Regions from separate parts of the Bradyrhizobium sp. 33ap4 genome, predicted to be linked through region 2. Evidence: riboswitches for the same ligand, from Rfam matches in the RefSeq annotation. Region 2 holds a riboswitch; the other holds the start of a gene.
The links. Region 2 has a riboswitch for glycine ahead of Q2M23_RS38935 (D-amino acid dehydrogenase). Riboswitches for the same ligand answer to the same signal wherever they lie in the genome.
Positions count from the first base shown of each region.

Region 1: linked by a shared signal. The riboswitch ahead of gcvT (glycine cleavage system aminomethyltransferase GcvT) and the one ahead of Q2M23_RS38935 (D-amino acid dehydrogenase) in region 2 are both predicted to bind glycine.

Region 1 covers NZ_JAUMTJ010000036.1:83,277-90,578, reverse strand. Annotated here, with positions in the region: gene gcvP (aminomethyl-transferring glycine dehydrogenase) at 1-2,190, opposite strand, end outside; gene gcvH (glycine cleavage system protein GcvH) at 2,214-2,579, opposite strand; gene gcvT (glycine cleavage system aminomethyltransferase GcvT) at 2,599-3,744, opposite strand; glycine riboswitch at 3,886-3,974, opposite strand; gene alaS (alanine--tRNA ligase) at 4,177-6,864, shown strand; gene Q2M23_RS26410 (cyclic nucleotide-gated ion channel) at 6,876-7,302, shown strand, end outside.
Region 2 covers NZ_JAUMTJ010000081.1:12,738-20,039, reverse strand. Annotated here, with positions in the region: gene Q2M23_RS38945 (ABC transporter substrate-binding protein) at 55-1,674, opposite strand; gene Q2M23_RS38940 (M20/M25/M40 family metallo-hydrolase) at 1,940-3,070, shown strand; glycine riboswitch at 3,163-3,269, shown strand; glycine riboswitch at 3,273-3,387, shown strand; gene Q2M23_RS38935 (D-amino acid dehydrogenase) at 3,453-4,811, shown strand; gene Q2M23_RS38930 (ABC transporter permease) at 4,972-5,913, shown strand; gene Q2M23_RS38925 (ABC transporter permease) at 5,917-6,804, shown strand; gene Q2M23_RS38920 (ABC transporter ATP-binding protein) at 6,946-7,302, shown strand, end outside.

The DNA of each region.
Region 1 (7,302 bases), on a different contig from region 2:
GCCCGGCAGATAGGGCGCAAGATGCGCCTTCACGCCGATCGGGCCCATGCCGGGGCCGCCGCCGCCATGCGGAATGCAGAAGGTCTTGTGCAAATTGAGATGGCTGACATCGGCGCCGTAGTCGCCGGGCCGCGACAGTCCGACCTGCGCGTTCATGTTGGCGCCGTCGAGATAGACCTGGCCGCCATGGGCATGCACGATGTCGCAGATCTCGCGGATATGCTCCTCGAACACGCCGTGGGTCGACGGATAGGTGATCATGACCGCGGCAAGGTTGGCGGAGTGCTTCTCCGCCTTGGCGCGAAGATCATTGACGTCGACGTCGCCGCGAGCATCGCACGCGACGACCACGACCTCCATGCCGACCATCGCAGCCGAGGCCGGATTGGTGCCGTGCGCGGAGGAGGGGATCAGGCACACCTTGCGGTGCGGCTCGCCGCGCGCGAGGTGATAGCCGCGGATCGCCAGCAGCCCGGCATATTCGCCCTGCGCGCCGGAATTCGGCTGCAGCGAGACTGCGTCATAGCCGGTGATGTCGCACAGCCATTGCTCCAGCCGCTTGAACAGCGCGTGATAGCCCTTGGCCTGATCCGCCGGCGCGAACGGATGCAGATTGCCGAACGCCGGCCAGGTCAGCGGGATCATTTCGGTGGTGGCGTTGAGCTTCATCGTGCAGGAGCCGAGCGGGATCATCGCGCGGTCGAGCGCGAGGTCACGATCGCTGAGCTTGCGCATGTAGCGCAGCAGCTCGGTCTCGGAACGATGCGTATTGAACACCGGATGGCTGAGGAAGGCGCTGGTGCGCCGCAGCTCCTTCGGCAGCGCCTCGTGCGCACCGGCCTCGATCTCGGCATAGCTGAGCTTGCCGCCGAACACGCGCCACACCGCCTCGACCGTCTCCGGCGTCGAGGTCTCGTCGAGCGCGATGCCGAGCGTGGTCGCGCCGATGCGCAGATTGATCCGCTCCGCCTGCGCGCGGGTGACGAGCTCGATCTGCTTGCTACCTGTCTCGACGGTCACGGTATCGAAGAACGCTTCGGTGGTCGGCGCAAAGCCGAGCTTGCGCAGGCCGGCGGCAAGCACGGTGGCGCGGCGATGCACGCTGCGTGCGATATGGGTCAGGCCCTCGGGACCGTGATAGACCGCATACATCGAGGCGATCACGGCGAGCAGCACCTGCGCGGTGCAGATGTTCGAGGTCGCCTTCTCGCGGCGGATATGCTGCTCGCGGGTCTGCAGCGCGAGGCGATAGGCGGGCTGCCCACGCGAATCCACCGAGAGGCCGACGATGCGGCCGGGCAGCGAGCGCTTCAGCGTGTCGCGCACCGCCATATAGGCGGCGTGCGGTCCGCCATACCCCATCGGCACGCCGAACCGCTGCGCCGAACCGATCGCGATGTCGGCGCCGAGCTCGCCGGGCGAGGCGAGCAGCGTCAGCGACAGCAGGTCCGCCGCGACGATCGCAAGCGCGCCCTTGGCGCGCAGCGACGCGATGGCAGGCTTGAGGTCGCGTACTGCGCCCGACGTTCCCGGATATTGCAGCAGCGCGCCGAGCACATCGGCGTTGTCGAGCTCGGTCAGGGGATCGCCGACCACCAGCGCCCAGCCCAGCGGCGCGGCGCGCGTGCGCATCACCGCCACCGTCTGCGGATGCACCTCCTTGTCGACGAAGAACACCTTCGCCTTGACCTGCGAGTGGCGCTCGGCGAGCGCCATCGCTTCCGCCGCTGCCGTCGCTTCGTCGAGCAGCGAGGCGTTGGCGACGTCGAGCCCGGTGAGATCGCAGATCATGGTCTGGAAGTTGAACAGGGCCTCGAGCCGGCCCTGGCTGATCTCCGGCTGGTACGGCGTATAGGCGGTGTACCAGGCCGGGTTCTCCAGAATGTTGCGCTGGATCACCGCGGGCAGGATGGTGCCGGAATAGCCCTGGCCGATCAGCGAGGTGAACATCTGGTTCTGCGCGGCGAGCTCGCTCATATGCGCGAGCGCCTCGGTCTCGCTCAGCGCCCGGCCGAGATCGAGCGGCGCCTTCTGCCGGATCGACGCCGGCAGCGTCTCGTTCATCAGCGCCTGCAGGCTCGCGGCGCCGACCGTCTCCAGCATCGCGTTGACGTCGCGCGGCGACGGTCCGATGTGGCGGCGGACGAAATCGGTGGCGGCTTCGTTGATCGGCTTGAAGGGCGCGTTCATGACGTGATCCTCGGAGTGATCCTTTAGGCGGTGTGCGCGGCGTAGGCGGCCTCGTCCATCAGGCCGCCGAGCTCGCCCTTGTCGGCAATCTTCAGCTTGAAGAACCAGGCCTTGCCGCCGGCGTCGGAATTGACCAGCGCGGGCTCGGCGGCGAGCGCGTCGTTGACCTCGACCACCTCGCCGGAGATCGGCGCGTAAACGTCGGAGGCGGCCTTGACGGATTCGACGACAGCGGCGGCCTCGGCCTTCTTCAGGCTGCGGCCGACCTTGGGCAGTTCGACGAACACGACGTCGCCGAGCTGCGACTGCGCATAGTCGGTGATCCCGATCGTGGCGACGTCGCCCTCGATGCGGAGCCATTCGTGGTCGGACGTGTACAGCGTCGTCATGGGGTCGATCCTTTGGCGTTCAGCGTTTGTAGGTATTGGGGACGAAGGGCGTAGCGGCGACTTTCAGCGGCAGCCGCTGGCCGCGCACTTCGGCGAAAACGGTGGTGCCGACGGCGGAAAGGGCCGTGGGCAGGTAGCCCATCGCAACCGGCGCATTGAGGCTCGGGCCGAAGCCGCCCGAGGTCACCTTGCCGATCTGCTCGGTCGAGCCGGCATCGGCGAACAGCGCGGCGCCTTCGCGCACCGGTGCGCGGCCGTCAGGCTTCAGGCCGACCCGTCGGCGCGCAGCGCCATCTGCGAATTGCGCGAGAATTTTGTCGGCGCCGGGGAAGCCGCCGGCGCGGGCGCCGCCGCTGCGGCGAACCTTCTGCACCGACCATTCCAGCGCGCCTTCGACCGGTGTCGTCGTGGTGTCGATGTCATGGCCATAGAGGCACAGCCCGGCTTCGAGCCGCAGGCTGTCGCGCGCGCCGAGCCCGATCGGCAACACGTCGGGATTGTCGAGCAGCGCGGTGACCAGGGCTTCCACCTTGTCCGCGGGCACGGAAATCTCAAAGCCGTCCTCGCCGGTATAGCCGGAGCGCGAGACGAAGCAGTCGACGTCACTGAGCCGGCGCGCACCGGCATCCATGAATTTCATCGAACCGACATCTGCACAAAGTTTCGCCAGCGCCGATTCGGCTTTAGGGCCCTGCAGCGCGATCAGCGCGCGGTCGGCCAGCGAGATGATCTCGCAGGCGTCGGAGAGATTCGCGCGCAGATGCGCCTCGTCCTCGGCCTTGCAAGCGGCGTTGACCACCAGGAACAGGTGATCGCCGAAATTCGCCACCATCAGGTCGTCGAGCAGGCCACCGTCATTGTTGGTGAATTGCGCGTAGCGCTGCCGTCCCGGCGCGATACCGACGATGTCCTGCGGCACCAGTTTTTCCAGCGCGAGCGCGGCATCCGCGACCTTGCCGGATTTGGCCTTCAGCACGAGCTGGCCCATGTGCGACACATCGAACAGACCGGCTTCCTTGCGGGTGTGCAGATGCTCCTTCAGCACGCCGGCCGCGTATTGCACCGGCATGTCATAGCCGGCGAACGGCACCATCTTGGCGCCGCGCGCCAGATGCAGCGCGTGCAGCGGGGTCTGTTTCAGCGGGGAGGTTTCGCGCGCAAGCATCACAGGGCCCTCGCGGTTCCCGCCGGGGACCTATTTCCCCTTGAGAAACCTGCAGAAAGCCCCATCTGTCGCTGTGCCTGAGAGTATTATCCCGTCGGCGGACGCATCGGGGCGAACCCCAGCGTCTCTTTCCAGATGTCAGACGTCACGCGGTCCTTTTGCCTGAGAGTTTCCGGGGCGGTTGCTCCTTCGGCGCCGGCGATAAGGCCGGTCTCTCCCGACGTGACTAGGTATAGGTAGGTAGAAAACACGGCGCCACCAAGACTGTCAACGCAGCTGCAGCAACTATCCAATGGGCTTTGTGCTGCCGCGGCAAGCCCATGATCCGCCTGCACAGTTTCTGGACACCGCAGCTGGCAATGTCTAAAAGCGTTCGGCCGGAAAATGACGCCTTTTTGCGGCTGGCCGGCCCCTTTTTCCGATTGGATGAACATGAGCAGCGTCAACGACATCAGGTCGACATTTCTGAACTTCTTCAAGGAGAACGGGCACGAGATCGTGGCCTCGTCGCCGCTGGTTCCGCGCAACGACCCGACCTTGATGTTCACCAATGCCGGCATGGTGCAGTTCAAGAACGTCTTCACCGGCGTCGAGAAGCGCGGCTATCAGCGCGCCACGACGTCGCAGAAGTGCGTGCGCGCCGGCGGCAAGCATAACGACCTCGACAATGTCGGCTACACCGCGCGCCATCTCACCTTCTTCGAGATGCTCGGCAACTTCTCGTTCGGCGATTACTTCAAGGAGCGCGCGATCGAGCTCGCCTGGAATCTGATCACCAAGGATTTCGGGCTGAAGAAGGACAAGCTGCTGGTCACCGTCTACCACACCGACGACGAGGCGGCCGGCTACTGGAAGAAGATCGCGGGCTTCTCGGACGACCGCATCATCCGCATCCCGACCTCGGACAATTTCTGGGCGATGGGCGACACCGGCCCGTGCGGACCGTGCTCCGAAATCTTCATCGACCGCGGCGAGCACATCTGGGGCGGCCCTCCGGGCAGCCCGGATGAGGATGGCGATCGCTTCCTCGAATTCTGGAACCTGGTGTTCATGCAGTACGAGCAGGTGACGAAGGAGGAGCGCGTGGCGCTGCCGCGTCCCTCGATCGACACCGGCATGGGGCTCGAGCGCATGGCCTGCATCCTGCAGGGCGTCGAGAGCGTGTTCGAGACCGATCTGTTCCGCAATCTGATCGATGCCGCCGCGTCTACCCTCGGGCACGGTCCGAACGAGCAGAACGTTGGGTCGTATCGGGTGATCGCGGACCATCTGCGCTCGTCCGCGTTCCTGATCACCGACGGCGTGCTGCCGTCGAACGAGGGCCGCGGCTACGTGCTGCGCCGGATCATGCGCCGCGCGATGCGCCATGCACAGCTTTTGGGCGCGAGCGAGCCGCTGATGCATCGCCTGGTCTGGGCGCTGGTCCGCGAGATGGGCCAGGCCTATCCGGATCTGGTCCGTGCGGAGAAGCTGATCGAGGAGACGCTGCGGCTGGAGGAGACGCGCTTCCGCAAGACGCTGGCGCGCGGCCTGTCGATCCTCGACGAGAAGAGTGCCGGCCTCAAGAAGGGCGACATGTTCGACGGCGACACCGCGTTCACGCTGTACGACACCTACGGCTTCCCGCTCGATCTGACGCAGGACGCGCTGAAGTCGCGCGGCATCAGCGTCGACCAGGCGTCGTTCACCGACGCGATGGAGCGGCAGCGCGTGAAGGCGCGTGCCTCCTGGGCAGGTTCGGGCGAGGCGGCGAGCGAGGCGATCTGGTTCCCGCTGCGCGAGAAGCTCGGAGCGACCGAATTCCTCGGCTACGAGACCGAGAGCGCGGAAGGCGCGGTGACGGCGCTGATCAAGGACGGCGCGGAGGTCGAAAGCCTCAAGGCCGGCGAGAGCGGCGCGATCGTGCTGAACCAGACCCCGTTCTACGGCGAGTCGGGCGGCCAGGTCGGCGACCTCGGCGTGCTCACCGGCGAGGGCGTCAAGTTCCGCGTCACCGACACGCAGAAGAAGGCCGGCGATCTGTTCGTGCATCTCGGCACCGTGGAGCAGGGCACGCTGACCATCGGCACTGCGCTGCAGCTCGAGGTCGACCACGCCAGGCGTTCGTCGATCCGTGCCAACCACTCGGCGACGCATCTGTTGCACGAGGCGCTGCGCCAGGTGCTCGGCGATCACATTGCGCAGCGCGGCTCGCTGGTCACGCCCGACCGGCTGCGCTTCGACTTCGTGCATCCGAAGCAGATCACACCGGAAGAGCTCGCCCGGATCGAGGACATCGCCAACGATGTCGTGCTGGAGAATGACGAGGTCACGACCCGCGTCATGGGCGTCGACGATGCCCGCGAGGCCGGCGCCCGCGCGCTGTTCGGCGAGAAATACGGCGACGAGGTTCGCGTCGTGTCGATGGGCAAGGGCGCCCGCGATCACGGCCAGAACGCGCTTGGCTGGTCGGTCGAGCTCTGCGGCGGCACTCATGTGCGCCGCACCGGCGACATCGGCCTGATCTCGGTGACCAGCGAGGGCGCGGTGGCGTCCGGCGTCCGCCGCATCGAGGCGCTGACCGGACGTCACGCGCGCAAGCACGCCAACGACACCATCGCGCTGGCCAAGACCGCGGCGCTGGAGTTGCGCACCACGATCGACGACGTGCCGGCGCGCATCGCCGCGCTGATGGAAGAGCGCAAGAAGCTCGAGCGCGATCTGTCTGACGCCCGCAAGAAGCTCGCGATGGGCGGCGGCAGTGCGTCGAACGGCGCCGCCTCGGCCGTTCGTGAGGTCGGCAATGTCAAGCTGCTGGCGCGCGCGGTCGAGGGCGTCGAGACCAAGGATCTCAAGAGTCTCGTCGACGACGGCAAGAAGCAAATCGGCTCGGGCGTGGTCGCGATCGTTGGCGTCACCGAGGACGGCAAGGCCGGCATCGTGGTCGGCGTCACTGCCGATCTGACCGCGCGGTTCAACGCGGTCGAGCTCGTGCGCAAGGGCTCCGAGGTGCTCGGCGGCAAGGGCGGCGGCGGCCGGCCCGACATGGCGCAGGCCGGCGGGCCCGACGGCGCCAAGGCCGACGCCGCGCTGTCGGCGATCGAACAGGCCATGACCCAACAGGCATCGGCCGGCGCCTGACGGAGAGGCTGATCGTGGCGACGGCTCCGCTCAAGCCCACGATCGGCGATCCCGGGCTGCGCGACCGTCTCTACGAGCTGCTCGAACGCGATGATCTGCCGCATTCGGGCGGCTTGCGGTTTGCCCGGGTCATCGTCGCCATCATCGCCGTCGATGTGCTGGCGGCGATCCTGGCCTCCGTGCCCGAGATCGACGCGCAGTTCAGCTGGCTGCTGACGACCATCGAGATCGCGGCGGTCATCGCCTTCGCGCTGGAATATGCCGCGCGGCTCTGGAGCGTGGTCGGCCACTCGCTGCGCGACATGACGCCGGCGCGGGCGCGGCTGGAATACGCCTTCTCGGCGCTCGGCGTGATCGACCTGCTGGCCTTCCTGCCGTCGGCCGTCGCGCTTGCGATCGGCGACAAGACCGCGCTGCTGCTGTTCGGCATGCTGCCGT
Region 2 (7,302 bases):
AAGAAAATGGCCGGGACAAGTCCCGGCCATTTGTTTTTGCGTCAAGCCGCAAGCTTACTCGGACTTGTCGATATTCCAGAAGATCGGCGTCGCCGGGCCGTCGAGCACACCGGTCAGCGACTTCCGCCACGCGCTCGGAATGGTGTACTGGCCGAGCGGAACGTAGATCACCTGATCGTAGGCCTCGGTCTGGATTTCCGCGGCGATCTTCTTCTTTTCCTCAGCCGAGCCGGCGCGCGCGAACTTGTCACGCAGCTCCTCGATCTTCGGGTCTTCGGCCCAGCCGAACCAGCCGCCATTCTTGCCGCGACCGGTGATCGACGCGTTGACGATCGGATCGGAAACGTCGGCCGCGACCCAGTTGGTGAAGAACATGTTCCAGCCGCCTTCCTTCGGCGGCTTCTGGCTGGCGCGGCGGGTCACCACGGTCTGCCAGTCCGTGGCCTGCAGGTCGACCTTGAAGCCGGCCTCGCGCAACTGCTGCGCAGCCACGACCGGTTGGGCTTTCAACGTCGTGACGTCGCCCGGCGCCATGATCACCACGGGGGTGCCGTCATAGCCGGATGCGGCAAGCGCCTTCTTGGCTTCCGCCAGGCCGTTGCCCTTCACCAGCGTTTCGGCCCCGACGTCGGTCTCGAGCGGCGTGCCGCAGACGAAGAAGGCGCCGCAGATCCTCTGGTACTTGGCGTTGCCGACCAGCGCGTCGAGCACGTCCTTCTGGTTCATCGCCAGGAACGCAGCCCGGCGCACCTTCGGATTGTCGAACGGCGGATAGAGGAAGTTCATGCGTCCGAGGGTCTGGAAGCCGAACTTGTTGAGGACGTCGATCTTGAGATCCGGATTGGCTTCGAGCACCGGCAGCATGTCGAACGGAAGGTTCTCCATGAAATCGATGTCGCCGGATTGCAACGCGTTCACCGCGGTCTGCGCATCGGCCATCGTGACCCACTCGACGCGGTCGACCTTGACCACCTTGCCGCCTGCGGTCCAGCTCGCCGGCTCCTTGCGCGGCACGTAGTCCTTGTTCTTCTCATAGACCGCCTTCACGCCCGGCTGGAATTCCGCCTGCACGAATTTGAACGGTCCGGAGCCGATCTGTTCCGGGATCGGCTTGTCCGGCGGCGTCTCGGCCAGACGCTTCGGCATCATGAACGGCACGCGCGATGACGGCTTGCCGATCGATTCCAGCACGAGGCCGTAGGGTTCCTTCAGCTTCAGCGTGATGGTCTTGGCGTCGGTCGCCTCCAGGCTCGCGACGAAGTCCATCAGCTTCTGGCCCATGCCGTCGACCTTGCCCCAACGCTGCAGCGAGGCGACGCAGTCTTCCGCGGTGACCGGCGCGCCGTCGTGCCACTTCAGACCGTCGCGCAGCGTGAACGTGTAGGTCAGCTTGTCGTCGGAAACCTTCCAGTCCGCCATCTGCGGCTGGATCTTGAAATTGGAATCCGTCGCCAGCAGCGTGTCATAGATCATGTAGCCATGATCGCGGGTGATGTAGGCCGTGGTCATGATCGGATCGATGACGCGCAGATCCGAGTGCATCACCGCGGTGATGGTCTTGCCCGCGGCCATCGCCTGCGGCGCGAATGACAATTCCTGCGGCGCGAACGACAGCGCGAGCGCCGTCAACGCGGCCGCTAGCGTGCGGTGTTTCCAACGCGAGATAGGGAACATGCAATCTCTCCTGACGTGTAACTGGTCAAAGCCGGCTTATTCGTTATGCATGTGGTTCGTTATTTAGGCGAACTAACATGCTGTATGGCTTGTGAAATCGAGACTTGCACCAAGCGCCAAGCGCGTCAATCGGTTTCAGGTCGCATCGGACGTACACAAACGAATGAGGCCGCGCGCCAGATTTTGGCTTTACAAAATCGTCGGCTGAGATTTTCGTAACGCGCGCGCGATGCCGGCGCCGTCAGAACAACAAGAGAGAACAACGATGAACCCCGCCAATCTCCCCTTTGATTCCGAAACGATGCTGCAGGGCCTGCGCAGCTGGGTGGAATGCGAAAGCCCGACCTGGGACGCCGCCGCGGTCGAACGCATGCTCGATCTCGCCGCCCGCGAGATGGCGATCATGGGTGCGACGATCGAGCGCATCGCCGGACGCCAGGGCTTCGCGGGCTGCGTCCGCGCCCGTTTTCCCCATCCGAAACAAGGCCAGCCCGGCATCCTGATCGCCGGCCATCTGGACACCGTTCACCCCGTCGGCACCATCGAGAAGCTGAAGTGGCGGCGCGAAGGCAACAAGTGCTTCGGGCCGGGCATCTTCGACATGAAGGGCGGCAACTACCTGTCGATCGAGGCGATCAGGCAATTGGCGCGCGCCTCCTTTACGACTCCGCTGCCGATCACCGTGCTGTTCACCCCCGACGAAGAGGTCGGCACGCCGTCGACGCGCGACATCATCGAGGCGGAAGCCGCGCGCAACAAATATGTGCTGGTGCCGGAGCCCGGCCGTCCGAATAACGGCGTCGTCACCGGCCGCTATGCGATCGCGCGCTTCAACCTGGAAGCCACCGGCAAGCCCAGCCATGCCGGCGCAACGCTGTCTTCCGGCCGCTCCGCGATCCGCGAGATGGCGCGGCAGATCATCGCCATCGACGGCATGACCACCGAGGACTGCACCTTCTCGGTCGGCATCGTGCATGGCGGCCAGTGGGTCAATTGCGTCGCGACGACCTGTACCGGCGAAGCGCTCAGCATGGCCAAGCGCCAGGCCGATCTCGACCGTGGCGTCGAGCGCATGCTGGCACTGTCGGGCACCGCCAACGACGTGACCTTCAAGGTGACGCGCGGCGTCACCCGCCCGGTGTGGGAGCCCGATGCGGGCACCATGGCGCTCTATGAAAAGGCAAAAGGCCTTGCTGCAGCGATGGGTCTCGATCTGCCGCACGGCAGCGCCGGCGGCGGCTCAGACGGCAACTTCACCGGCGCGATGGGCATCCCCACGCTCGACGGCCTTGGCGTTCGCGGCGCCGATGCACATACGCTCAACGAGCACATCGAGGTCGACAGCCTCGCCGAACGCGGCCGCCTGATGGCGGCACTGCTGGCGACGCTGGACTGACATCGATTTGCACTGCACAACACGTTGGCACTGCCGGATCGAAATTTAGCCTTGTCCATTTTTGAGGCTTCGCCTACGGTCCGGCCGTCCAACGCGACGATGCGGGAGAGATCGAAGCGACAACAATCGTGTTGTTGGCTTCGGCGCCGACGGAGCAACCGCCCCGGAAACTCTCAGGCAAAAGGACTGTATCGTCAGGACGATCTGGAGAGAGACGAACATGGCCGCACATCAAGGGCCATGACGTCCACCGAAGGGGATAGTTCGCTTCTGGCCACAGCCCGATGCGGATCAAGCTCTCAGGTACCGTGACAGATGGGGCGCCGATGCCGGTTTCACCGGCGGTTCGGCGACTCTAACCCACGGGAGCCTGACAACTATCATGCCACACATCGCGATCATCGGCGCCGGCATCACCGGCGTAACGACGGCCTATGCCCTGCTTGAACGCGGCTACAAGGTGACTGTCCTCGACAGGCATCGCTACGCCGCGATGGAAACCTCGTTCGCCAATGGCGGACAACTCTCCGCCAGCAACGCCGAGGTGTGGAACAGCGCCGCGACCATCCTCAAGGGGCTGCGCTGGATGCTGAGAAGCGACGCGCCGCTGCTGATGAACCCGAAGCCGAGCTGGCACAAATATTCCTGGATCGGCGAGTTCGTAGGCCACATCACGCGCTATCGCGGCAACACCATCGAGACCACGAAGCTCGCCATCGAAGCGCGCAAGCATCTGTTCTCGATCGCAGAGCGCGAAAACATCGCCTTCGATCTCGAACGCCGCGGCATCCTGCACGTCTATCACGACAGGGCCGGCTTCGAAGCCGGCCTCAAGGTCAACACGCTGCTGCAGCAAGGCGGGCTCGACCGCCGGCCGGTGACCCCGGACGAGATCCGCGTCATCGAACCCGCGCTGCAGACAACCTGCTATGGCGGCTTCTTCACGCCGTCGGACGCGACCGGCGATATTCACAAATTCACGCGTGGGCTTGCCGACGCCTGCATCCGCCGTGGCGCGAGCTTCGTCCATGAAGCCGACGTCGACACGATCGCACACGGCGATGACGGCTTCCGCATCGGCTGGAACGAAGCTGCTTCACATGATGCTGCGGTCGCGACGCGCCAGCAGCTACAGGCGGACGGGATCGTGATTTGCGCCGGCGTGGCGAGCCGCCACTTCGCCAGCCTGCTCAACGACCGCGTCAATGTCTATCCGGTGAAGGGCTATTCGATCACGGTGCAGCTCGATGCGCCGCAAAGCCGGAATGCGGCCCCAACCGTCAGCCTGCTCGATGAAGCTGCGAAGATCGTCACCAGCCGGCTCGGCGCCGACCGCTTCCGCGTCGCCGGCACCGCCGAGTTCAACGGCTTCAACCGCGACATTCGCGCCGATCGCATTCAACCGCTGGTGGACTGGGTGCGGCATCATTTCCCGGAGATCGACACGTCGAAAGTCGTGCCATGGGCGGGCTTGCGCCCGATGATGCCGAACATGATGCCGGTGGTTCGCGCCGGACGGATTCCGGGCGTGTTCTACAATACGGGCCACGGTCATCTTGGCTGGACACTGTCGGCGGCGACGGCGCAGATGGTGGCCCAGGCGATCGACGATTGGCGCGACCTCGACACGCCGCCGATGGCGCCGACGTTCGGTGCCGGGCTCGACGTGCCCGCCGACGCGCGCAAAGCTGAAATCAATCCACCTTCCAGTGGACTGCTTCAAACTTCACCGGAGGAATAATCGCGGCCAACAGGACTGATTAGCTGCACCGCAAAATCCGCAGCACCGATGGCATGGGACTTGCTCAAGTTCTACCGTGAGTCTGCTACCATCTGTGCTACGGTCTGGTGTGCAACGGTCCCGCTGGGGACTTCATCGACCACAACCCAACGGATCAAATTTGCTCGGATATCTGCTTCGCCGCATCCTCGCCGCCATTCCCGTGATGGGCGTGGTGGCTCTGTTCGTGTTCCTGTTGCTGCGGCTGACGCCGGGCGACCCGGCCGCCATCCTCGCCGGCGACAACGCGACTCCCGAACAACTCGAACGCATTCGGACCTCGCTTGGTCTGAACGAGCCGATCTACATCCAGTTCTACACCTGGATCGCCAAGTTGCTGCACGGCGACCTCGGCGTCTCCCTGATCTCGAACAAGCCGATCCTCGAAATGATCGTCCCGCGCCTCGAGCCCTCGATCTCGGTCGCGCTGGCCACCATCATCCTCTCGATCCTGGTGGCGGTGCCGCTCGGCGTGATCGCGGCGTGGAAGCACGGCACCTGGATCGACCGCTTCGTGATGGGGCTTTCCGTGCTCGGCTTCTCGGTGCCGGTGTTCGTCATCGGCTATGTGCTGATCCAGATCTTTGCGATTGATCTGCGCTGGGTTCCGGTACAGGGCTTCAAGAGCATCTCGGCCGGCTTCGGTCCGTTCTTCCAGCGCCTCATCCTGCCGACCTGCACACTCTCCTTCATCTATGTCGCGCTGATCGCACGCATGACGCGGGCCTCGATGCTCGATGTGCTCGGCGAGGATTACGTGCGCACGGCGCGGGCCAAGGGCATCGGCGAGACCGGTGTGCTGCTGCGCCATGCGCTGCGCAACGCCGCCGTGCCGGTCATCACGGTGATCGGTTCCGGCTTCGCGCTCTTGATCTCCGGGGTCGTCGTCACCGAAAGCGTGTTCAACCTGCCCGGCATCGGCCGCCTCACCGTCGATGCGGTGCTGGCGCGCGACTATCCGGTGATCCAGGCGATGATCCTGTTGACGTCAGGTATCTACGTCGCGGTCAATCTGTTGATTGACCTCGCCTACACCCTGCTCGATCCTCGTATCCGGTACTGAGCAATGGCGATCGAAACCCTTCCCGAATCCTCGCTTCCCGTCACCCGGCCGTTCCGCGTCAAGTTCGGCTTCCTGACGTCGACGCCGATCATCGCGATTGCGACGATCAGCCTCGCCCTCATCATCCTGATGGCGATCTTCGCACCGCTGCTTGCGCCGCATGATCCTCTGCTGCTGACGCCGTCGCAGCGGCTGAAGCCGTCGAGCGCGCAATATCTGCTCGGCACCGACGCCTATGGCCGCGACCTGTTGTCGCGCATCATCTACGGCGCACGGATCTCGCTGGTGATCGGGCTCGGCGCCGCCGTCTGCTCGATCGCCATCGGCCTTCTGATCGGCCTCGTCGCCGGCTTCTTCCGCTGGGTCGATGCGGTGCTGATGCGCGTGATGGACGGCTTGATGGCGATCCCCGCCATCCTGCTCGCGATCGCCGTGGTGTCGCTGTCGGGCGCCAGCATCTGGACCGTGATGGTCGCGATCACCATCCCCGAGATCCCGCGCGTGGCGCGGCTGGTGCGCTCGGTGGTGCTGACCGCACGCGAGGAACCTTATGTCGAGGCCGCGATCTCGCTCGGCACCAGCCTGCCGAAGATCATGTGGCGGCATTTGATGCCGAACACCATCGCGCCGCTGATCGTGCAAGGCACCTATGTCTGCGCGTCCGCGATCTTGACCGAGGCGATCCTGTCGTTCCTCGGCGCCGGCATCTCGCCGGAAACGCCGACATGGGGCAACATCATGGCCGAGGGCCGCGCCTATTTCCAGGTCAAGCCGTCGCTGATCTTCTGGCCGGGGCTGCTGCTCTCGATCGCCATTCTCAGCGTCAACCTGATCGGCGACGCCGCCCGCGACGCGCTCGATCCCCGCATGAAGCAGCGTGAGGGCAAGTGACGGCTTCAGCTCTTCTGAAGCCGTCATTCCGGGGCGATGCGAAGCATCGAACCCGGAATCTCGAGATTCCGGGTCTGGTGCTGGCGCACCATCCCGGAATGACAGTGGGTAAATTCCTTCGCAGCGCCAAGAGACCCTGACATGACCAACGTCGTCCTCGACATCAGCAATCTCGTCGTCGGCCTCGGCCGCAAGGCGGATGCGCATCGCATCATCGACGACCTCTCGCTGCAGGTACGTGAAAGCGAGACGCTGTGCCTGGTCGGCGAAAGCGGCTCGGGCAAGTCGGTGACATCGCTCACCGTGATGGGCCTGCAGCAGAAAGGCACGCTGGTGCCGTCTGGCGGCAGCGTCAAACTGGTCGGCGAGGAACTGCTCACCGCCAGCGACCGGCGGCTGCGGCAACTCCGCGCCACGCGGATGGCGATGATCTTCCAGGAGCCGATGACCGCGCTCAATCCCGTGGTGCCGGTAGGCCGCCAGATCGACGAGGTGCTG